Regions from separate parts of the Pectinatus sottacetonis genome, predicted to be linked through region 2. Evidence: riboswitches for the same ligand, from Rfam matches in the RefSeq annotation. Region 2 holds a riboswitch; each other region holds the start of a gene.
What was found. A riboswitch is a leader RNA that binds a small molecule or an ion and turns the genes downstream of it on or off. The one in region 2 is predicted to bind cobalamin.
Positions count from the first base shown of each region.

Region 1 (3,268 bases), 1.7 Mb from region 2:
CTGTAAGAACAACGTTTTTTAATTTACTATTATCCATATTAATCCCTCGTTTAAAATAGTTTAGTATCAGTTAATTGTCTTCCTGCTGGTATGGGCAATTCTTTTGTCCGCAGCCATAAGGAAAATGAAGACCTTTATGTTATTACTAATGGCAGCGGCAGATTTTTTGTTGATGGTGAAGAATTTTCGATAAGGGAAAGAAGTATGATCCGGGTAGTACCATGCTGAATGAGCATTAACAGCTGGAAAGGAAGACTTATAGTATGTTTGTGTTCAGGCAAAAGATGGCAGTCTGGAGCAATTTGCCCAAAATGATGCTGTCATTTCCGCTGCTAAGGTATCCTGGATGAAATAAACAGATTACTCCCAGCTAAAATATGCTGTCACATGTATGCATTTTTATAAGAGAATGCTATTCATGCGACAGTTTTTTGTATTAGATTAAAAGTGATGATCAACCATTTTTTGTGCGTAGTCTAAAAAATTTGATATGCTTTCCAGTGCCATTGGGGAAAGCGTTTTTAAATAATCAAACATATAACTATCTTTTTCTTCATGGAAAATTTTGTGCTGGAGAAAAGCTTTTTTCCCCAGAGGTGTTAAAAAGATACGGATTCTCTTTTTATCGTCCATATCGATCTTTTTTTCTACAAATCCATGTTTTTCTAGTTTGGCAATGCTTTTGGAAATAACTGCTCGTGATACAGAAAAAAAACGTGCAATTTCAGAAATGAACATTCCTGGATAATCACCTAAAACTTTTATTAAATGGATTTCCCCCCTATATAATATAATTCCTCTGCCGAAGTTCATTTTTTTCATTTTACTATTTGCAATAGTTTCGATAAGGCCTACTAATTGTGATGAAATTTGTGTTTTTTTATCCATATATCTATTTTATTAATATTTTATTGTGGATTCAAGTTAAATTTAATAAATAATTTATGCTATATTTGTAACCCTGGTTGACAAAAACAATATAAATTGTTAATATACAAGCATAAAAAATATTATGCAGCTAAAAAAATTTAATAATATCAGGTGCTTTATTGCTTAATAGAGAAGTTTGGTGAAATGCCAACGCGGTCCCGCCACTGTAATGAGGAGCTATCACAAAATATACCACTGGATATATATCTGGGAAGGTTTGATGAACAGCAATGATCCATAGCCAGGAGAACTGCCTGATAAAAATCACCGTTTTACCTGCGAGCGATGGGGAGGAGATTAGCAATGCCTTGTTATAATGAAGATTTGTTGATCATATCAAAATTGATCGTCAAGTCTTTTTTTATGTCAAAATAGTTTCTAATTTATGATAAAAGGAGATATTTTATGAAAATGCCAGATTACAGTCCGAGAATATTTTTTAATATATTGCAACAGCAAAAGGAAACCCAGATATTACTAGCGGCTATTCGTTTGGATGTATTTTCCTTTTTAGATGAAGCAAAAACTGTTGATAAAGTGGCTGATTTAACGGGTTTCGACAAGGAAAATCTGGGACATTTGCTGCGGGGGTTAACATCTATGGGAATATTGGATAAAACAGGTCATTTTTATATTAATAAAAATGAAGCAGCAGTTTATTTATCGAGAAACAGTCATTTATATTTAGGAGAGTATTTTTTGTTTTGGGATAAAAAAACACATCTTAATAATATAGATGATTTAGTAAGGTTTGGAGCAACTGCTGCCAAAAATTCCGTTTTTTCATTTTATGATTTTCATGAGCTGGCACGTTTGGCTGATACGGAAATAAAGACTGGAAGAGTACAGTCGCTGCTGACTTCTTCTAGAACTTTTTTTAGCAAGAAACAAAAAATCCGTTTGCTTGATTTAGGGGGTGGCTCCGGCAGGATGGCAATAGAATTCATTAAAGAATATCCGCAGTCAGAAGGAGTTGTTTTCGAAAAGCCTGAAGTTGCTGACATACCAGGTAGTTTTATAAAGAAAGAAAACTTAACTGGAAAGCTTTCTATATTGTCGGGCGATTTTTTAACAGATAATTTAGGAACAGGATATGATTTAGTTATAGCATCTGGTGTACTCGATTTTGCGGGAGTACAGCTTCAAAATCTTTTGGAAAAAATATATCAAGCGTGTAATGACGAAGCGTATCTTTATCTTGTAAGCCATAATGTCAATAAAGAATTGACAGCTCCTAAAGAAGCTGTTCTTAATTGGTTGTCCAGTAATTTTGCAGGATTCAATATTTTAACTCCCAAGCCTGAACTTAGAGCTTATTTGGAAAAAGTAGGGTTTAAAGCAGTGGCTTGTAAAGAACAAAAAGGTGTAATAGCTAAACTTCAGGGTGAATGGTACCAAAAAGAAGGGAAAAAGACAGCTATATGAAAAAATATTTATTAACTATACTGGTAATTTTATTAGTAAATAATATAGGCTATTGTATGGCAAAAAATACTGATGTTTCAGAAAAAGATCTATCGGCATTTTCTCTTGAAGAAACAATAGTAACTGCTACTAAGACGCCGATAAATAAAAAAATATTACCTACTGATGTATCAGTGATAACAGCTGAGGATATAAGCAGACGTAATGCCCGTACACTGCAGGATATTATCGATAGTTTACCAGGAATTGCCATAAGCAGAAATGATGGGAAACAGACGCTTAATATTAGAGGATTTTCGTCTAGATATTCAATGATTCTTATCGATGGTCGGCGTATTCCTGCGGAACCAGATTTTGATTATGAATTGGCAAGATTGCCACTTGATAATATTTCGCGTATAGAAATTGTACGTGGCAGTGCAGCTGCAATGTATGGCGCAGATGCTTTGGGTGGTGTAATTAATCTTGTGACTAAAAAAGGAAAAAAGAAAAAATTAAAATTAGAAATAAATGAATTATTAGATAATACTACGGCTCATTCTTCACATGATTATTCTGTATCTTATGGTTCAGGGCTTAAAGGTAAAACGGAGTTTTATATTTCTGCTAATCATGTAAAAAAGAATTTACTCGCAAAAGAAAATGGAACTAGTTTTTTCCCTTTTGGTACTCGTAACAATTTTAATGCAAGAATAAATTATCATTCAGCAAAGGATGAAACTTTTTCATTATATACATCTTACATGCGGGAAAATAACCATGAATATGGGATATTTAATGGTCTGAAAAATTATAAAATTTTTACGGATCTACATAATAAAAATAATCGGCAGCAGTATAGTTTGAGCTATGAAAAAAAGCAAAAGTTATGTGATACATATATAAATATTTATAATTCAATTTGGAATAAAAC
Region 1 is NZ_WIQK01000001.1:1,928,039-1,931,306, forward strand. Features, by position in the region: gene I6760_RS09075 (ECF transporter S component) at 1-37, opposite strand, end outside; gene I6760_RS09080 (cupin domain-containing protein) at 91-228, shown strand; gene I6760_RS09085 (MarR family winged helix-turn-helix transcriptional regulator) at 442-888, opposite strand; cobalamin riboswitch at 1,023-1,202, shown strand; gene I6760_RS09090 (methyltransferase) at 1,336-2,355, shown strand; gene I6760_RS09095 (TonB-dependent receptor plug domain-containing protein) at 2,352-3,268, shown strand, end outside.
Region 1: linked by a shared signal. The riboswitch ahead of I6760_RS09090 (methyltransferase) and the one ahead of I6760_RS00925 (hypothetical protein) in region 2 are both predicted to bind cobalamin.

Region 2 (3,268 bases):
CATTAAAGGCCGGAGTACCATCTGTCCAGCCAGAGGCCGTAGCGGCATCGATAGCGCTGCCGGAAATACCGCTGGCATCATAGACACCCAGTGTATCACCCAGCATGCCCCAGACCTTGCCCAATTCGTCGGCCGGCAATAATGCCCACAGATAACCGTTGACAGTTGATATGCTGACATTACTAATCAATGTAGCTGTATTGTACAATAAATCATCACCCGTCAAATCGGCTATATTGGCATGCCATAAATGACCGGTGAAAGCAAAATTGCTGTCGTAAGAACCATTTATGATATAAGCCGTACCATCCTCAAGAATGGCCAGTGAACGGATATCAAATTTATCATTATCGTATTTTGAATCAGTTTCTGTTGAATTGGCCGGCCGAACGAGATCAGTCACGGTAAGGCCGGTGGTGACCTTTTGAATACGTGAAGTATAGTTCCATTTCCACGAAGTCTGGTTCCACTGCGCACCGCCCAGAGCCGTCACATAGAAGCTGCCGCCATAGTACTGCAAATCAAAGACATTCGGTGCCAGGCTGGCACTCGGACCGCCGCCGCTGACCGGTGTCAGCGTGCCGGGATCGAGCTTGACAATGATACTGTTATAGTAAGTATAGTTCGCCGGATTAGATGGCGAACCGGACAGACTATACTGCTGGGCTGCGGCATAAACGTAGTCAGTGCCTGATTCAGTATTAAATACCGAGTCGACACTATGGGCTTTTGCTCCTGATGTTGTCGGTACAAACTGATAATCATGGCTGTCCAATGTCAGGGTTTCGGCTCCGCCGCTGACATCGTGAATAAGCTTGAATATACGTCCGTTATCATTGTTCACTCCGGTATAGTCAGCACCGTAAAGTGTGCCGGCATCAGTCCCGCCCGGTGAATTGATGCTGTAGATATTGAGCAGCGGAGTACCATCATTGTATTCATAAGCCGACGAATTTTCCGCGACTGTTTTTGTCCAACTGCTGGGATCATACACGGAAAGCGTACAAAAAGTCTGTTGATAGCTTGAATCATAATTTCTTTCTACCAGCAGCACCCTGATACCGGTGCCGCTGCCGCCGTTAAAGTAAAAGGCGATAGGATCGGTATTAGTGAACTCAGTCCCGCTCCCTGATACAGGAGTATACGCCGGTGTGCTGGTGCTGCTGGAAGTAATCAGGCGCAGACGCCCCTTGTTTGACAGTGATGTAGCAAAATTATAAAATGTTGCCACTACAGTTGAAGTAGACATAAAAGACCCTTCTTTCTACATAAACAACTAAAATTTGACTGTTCTAACATTGAAACATGAATCATTTTTCACTATAATATTTTTTCACTGCTCCTTTCCCTCGTGGACAAAAAATATCATTTGCAATAAAATTTTTATCCCCCCTTTTTCCTTGACAACAGCATTGTGGTTTATAAAAAACATCTGGTGAAATTGAACTCCTGAAACTTTTATTTTATCCTCCAGCCTCCTGAACAGAACGGTTAAAGGCAAAATACTTAAGTGAAAACTACTGTTTTACTTTCTGAATAACAGCCGCCGTAATATCTGTACTGCTGTAAGTCGTTACTGCAGCCTCAAGCACGACAGCCACACCTGCGTCTGCCGCGGCTGCTTTTACGGCTTTCTGTATTTTTTCCCGCACGGGTTTCAGCAAAACATCTTCTTTTGCGCTTTCTTCCCGTCCGATAGAAATACTGAGTTCCCGGCGTTTATCTGCTGCCATGCCTTTACTGCGCTGGTTATAGTCATTCTGGGCAGCCTTGCGCATATTTTCCAGTTTCTGCAAAATAGCATCAATGCCCGGATAGCTGGCTGTAACCTGCTGTATATCTACTATGGCAATTTTTTCTGCCGGAGCTGCGCGCACTGAAAGCGGCATGAGTATTCCCAAGGCCAGAAACATTGCCGCCATAATGGAAATGGTGTCTGTTATTTTTCTCATATTTTCCCTCTTATCTATAATTTAATAATTATTATTTATTTATACCAGTATTGCTAATCTCCCGCAAATATACTGGTGCGGGATACTAAAATTCTATGGCAATAAATACCGGCAATAAAAAAACTCCCTTGCGGGAGTAATTGCGCTCACAGAAAAAACTGTTCCACGTAATCTCCTCCCCATGCCTCGCAGGTCAAGCGGTGATCGTTAAACAGGCAGTTCTCCTGACTTCGGTTCATAGCTTACCGCGCCTTCCCAAAGCAGCTGCTTCAGTGACGTATTTTGCGGATTGCTCCCCGTTACAGTGGCGGGACCGTGCCGGCTTTTCACCGGACTTCCCTATTAAGCCCCGAAGGGCACCTGTTTCTCTATATTAAGTTTTGTCTGTACTGAAAAAACAGAGTGTACAACTCTCATTTAACCAATGCTGCGCAGCCTGCTATCACACTACGATAAAAACAGCCAAAAAAATATATAGCTTTGATACTCAGCTGCAAAAAAAGCGCCAACCATCCCGCCCGGCGGAACAATTGACGCTCTATTCTCTAAAGCGGCCTGCTTACCGGGTCATCAAATACACACTTCCAGTCAAAATATGCGACCTGAATAATCACAACCAATACAGTATAAACCATCTGCGGCCTGTGAGTGTGTGTCTTCAATCCCCGACCTGTACATCGCAGGCGATACGGATAAATAAAGCAGGCAGTACCCTGACTAAGGCTCATTATCATATTTCTCCCTGGTAAGAGGAAAACAGAAACATGATTCACCTTCACAGTTGCGAGACAGCGCCGGACTTGCACCGGACTTCCCTTTTAAATCCGCCCCAAAGACGGATACCTGATTTTATAAAAAATTCTATTATTTTATTATAATGGCAAAATAACGATTAATGATTTTCTAATAAAAGCTATACATATTTATTTATTGACTGATGGTCATTAAATAGCTTTACTTATAAAGTACCACCCGTATTTATCTTTGTCAACTCATATTTTCATGTATACAGTATATAAACCCTGACAATGCCTTACTGCTATAACTTTATGCCACAGAATTTTTTTTATAATACTGGATGCACTTCTAAGATAAATAAATTTTTTAGCATGTTTTATGAAATATTAAATAAGTGTATATGGTTTAGCAATGCAGTATAACAATCTCATTCAAATTCATATAAAAACAACCCTTTGCCCGCCCTTAAAAGAGCGGACAAAAGCATTTATATTAGACAGGCTTTTATAATCTAAACTATATACGGACAGTTCAAAATGGAAACAAAACTTTCTTACTACACTAAAGAATCATTTATC
Region 2 is NZ_WIQK01000001.1:213,790-217,057, forward strand. Features, by position in the region: gene I6760_RS00920 (hypothetical protein) at 1-1,249, opposite strand, end outside; gene I6760_RS00925 (hypothetical protein) at 1,518-1,952, opposite strand; cobalamin riboswitch at 2,150-2,331, opposite strand; gene I6760_RS00930 (hypothetical protein) at 2,498-2,680, opposite strand; cobalamin riboswitch at 2,640-2,814, opposite strand; gene brnQ (branched-chain amino acid transport system II carrier protein) at 3,260-3,268, opposite strand, start outside.

Region 3 (3,268 bases), 790 kb from region 2:
TAAGTGCTTCCCCAACACCACCAGTGATCGCCGTTGCCTGTCCTGACTGAAGATTAAAAACACTAAAAGCCGATATCATACCGCTTATAGTTCCTAATAATCCAAGCAGTGGAGCCATAGTAACAACTACGCTTAAATAATATAAACGAGCCCGGAATTTTGCCAGGGAAATACCAGATTGTATTTCAAAAAAAGCTGATAAAGCATGCTTGTCAGAAAAAGTTTTATTCATGGCAGAAGTCAAAAGCAAGGCTAGATCCCCCTTACTTTTAGTTGCCAACTCCTTGGCTTCATCTACTTTATTGTTTACCATAAGACGATAGAATCTGTCAGCAAAATTTCGCCCAGAATCAGCTTTGCTAAAATATAGTAAACGTTCAATGCCAATAGAAAGAACGAATATAGAACATAAAAGCAGAATGTACATGACAAAACCACCCTTATGAAAATAGCTGAGTCCCTGCATAATGAAATCCATTAAAATCCTCCTTAGAGATGATATTATATTACTTTTACTTATTGAGTGAAACGGAAAATAAATTCCTTATTAACATAACAACGGACATTTTGATTATAAGCATTACGAGCCGGTACAAATGTCCAGCGATATGATGTATTGATAGCAGCAGAATCAAAAGCACTTTGCCCGGATGATGAGGTAACAATAACATTTTCAACATGGCCAGAAGCACTGACAGTCATTTTTACTCTTACAGATCCTTCAATTTCTGAATCACGCATACTCGAAGGATAGGAAGGCGATGGAGCATTAAGAGGTCTAGGAGGGACTGTTACTTTAAGTCTGCTGCCATGTCCTGATCCGTTGCCTGAACCGGTACCACTGCCGTGGCCTGATCCAGAGCCGCCACCTGTGCCAGAGCCGCTGCCGCCACCTGAACCGGAACCATTGCCGGGTCCCTTGCCCGTGCCAATTCCACCACCAGAGCCACTGCCATTTCCATTGCTGCTATTGCTGCCAGCAGATTTACCAGTCCCCTGTGCAGTGTTATTATCACTATTTGCTAAAGCAGTTTGTTTAGTGTTGTTAGCATTGTCCTCCCTTATTGGTTGAGGTGCATTAGGATTAAAAGTTGATTCTGAAACAGGTTGATTTTTTTTATCATTAGAAATAGCATTTTGTGCAGCAGGTAGGACAACATCATTTTTAGTAATGGCATTGTTTTGTCCGCCACCACCGCCACCACCTCCTCCAGCGTCAGAAGAAGATGAAGCATCATCGGTATAATAAATAAGATTAGAATCAGGATAATGAATATGTTTGTTAATAGCAAAAAAACCACTTAATGCCAGTATAAGAAATAAAATCAGGTGGACAAGAATAGAGATAACCAGGCCTTGCTTATGATAATTATTGTTATTGTAAGTTGATGATGTCATAATTAAATTTCCTTAAAATTAAAGAGCACATTCAAGGAAAAGAATGTGCTCTTTATAATATCATAAAAAATAATGACATCATAATAAAACAATCCCCTTCCCATCGCTCGTGGGTTTTAACGGTGATTTTAGCAGGCAGTTCTTCTGGCTCTGGATCATTACCATACTTGCGCCTTCCCAGTTTCCCAGTGACATTAGTGAAGTATGATTCCCCTTTACAGCGGCGGGACCGCAACGGTGTAGACCGTACTTTTCTATTAAGCTTACAGCACCTGCTGATTTAATAATTGATAATTATATCAAGATAATAAATCTAACTTCTATGATATAAAGCTTTAAATTATTTGTCAAGAAATATAAATTAAACTATTAGAGCATATATATCACAAAATTTATCTATTTATAGGATTTTATGTAATATGTGGTTGTACTTTAGGGTAAAATTATTAATAATAAGTGAAATAAATAATTTTTGTCAATAATAATATTTATATTACCTATTGATTTTATATAGGTAAAGTTATAAAATGAAAATGTTTTTAAAAAAATATCGAGGGAATAAGTGTCCACTAGGACTTAATAGAGAAACTGGTAAAAACCAGTACGGTCACGCCGCTGTAACAGGGAGCAAGCCTTTTATGCCATTGGAGAAATCTGAGAAGGCTGGTATTGCAATGAACTGGAGTCAGAAGAACTGCTTATTCAGCAATCACCATTATAACCTGCGAGTGATAGGGACGGCGATTATACAATATTTATTGATATTATTCACTGGCCTTTGGCCAGTTCTTTTATTGTAAAAAGGTCATTTCCTCTTGGTAATGGCCTTTTTGTTATAAAAAAATTTATTAACTAAATTCAATATTAATAAAGTAAATGCAGCGGTTATAGCGGATTTTTAATTTAAAGGAGTAATATGATGAGATATTGTTTACGGAAAAGATTGTTGTTTACCGTCTGCTGTGGAGGAATGTTATGGGGGATGACAACAGGTTACGCTGCATCTGCGAATACGGACGAATTTGCTTTGGATAGTACTGTAGTGACAGCAACAAGAACAATAAAAAAAAGAAAAAATGTACCAGCAAATGTCAGTGTGATAACAGCAGAGAATATAAAATGCAGAAACATACATTCTGTTCCAGAGGCATTACAAATGCTTCCAGGTGTATATATGGATCAAACAGCGCAAGGAGGAATACAAATCAGAGGATTCGATTCGTCAGATATCTTGGTTTTAGTAAATGGACAGCAGATAAACGATCCATTTAGTGGTAGTGTAAATTGGGAAATACTTCCTGTAGAAAATATAGCTAGGATTGAAGTTCTACGGGGAGCAGCGTCCTCATTATATGGTGGGCATGCAGTTGGGGCTGTAGTAAATATATTTACTGTGGAAAATAAAAAAAAGCTAGCGGTAAATATTGTAAAATCATATGGAAGTAATAATACACATAAAGATGCGATATATATAAATAGTAAAATAAACAAAAAAATTTCTGTTGGGATAGGATATGAAAATAATAAATCAGCAGGATATAAGGGGTATTACTATACATCATCAGGAAGTAATATAGGTAGTGGTACTTCCACAACTACGCTGCCAAAATTAAGCAATGGCAATTATGTCATTGGCGGAAGAGGGGAAAAAGAATGGAATAATAAAAATTATTCTTTTGAATTTTTATATAAATTTGATAAGAGTAAATCAATAAAATATAATTATTTAAAAAGTAGAAGTAGATATAATTATAAAAATCCATTTAGTTATATTTATGATAAAGATGGTAAGCAGGTATTTAGCGGAAAAGTATTGACTCAGGATGGCCGAGTAGTTAGTTTTTCTCCAGCACGATTTTTAGGATATGAT
Region 3 is NZ_WIQK01000001.1:1,000,102-1,003,369, reverse strand. Features, by position in the region: gene I6760_RS04595 (MotA/TolQ/ExbB proton channel family protein) at 1-478, opposite strand, end outside; gene I6760_RS04590 (energy transducer TonB) at 517-1,398, opposite strand; cobalamin riboswitch at 1,516-1,689, opposite strand; cobalamin riboswitch at 1,942-2,114, shown strand; gene I6760_RS04585 (TonB-dependent receptor) at 2,315-3,268, shown strand, end outside.
Region 3: linked by a shared signal. The riboswitch ahead of I6760_RS04590 (energy transducer TonB) and the one ahead of I6760_RS00925 (hypothetical protein) in region 2 are both predicted to bind cobalamin.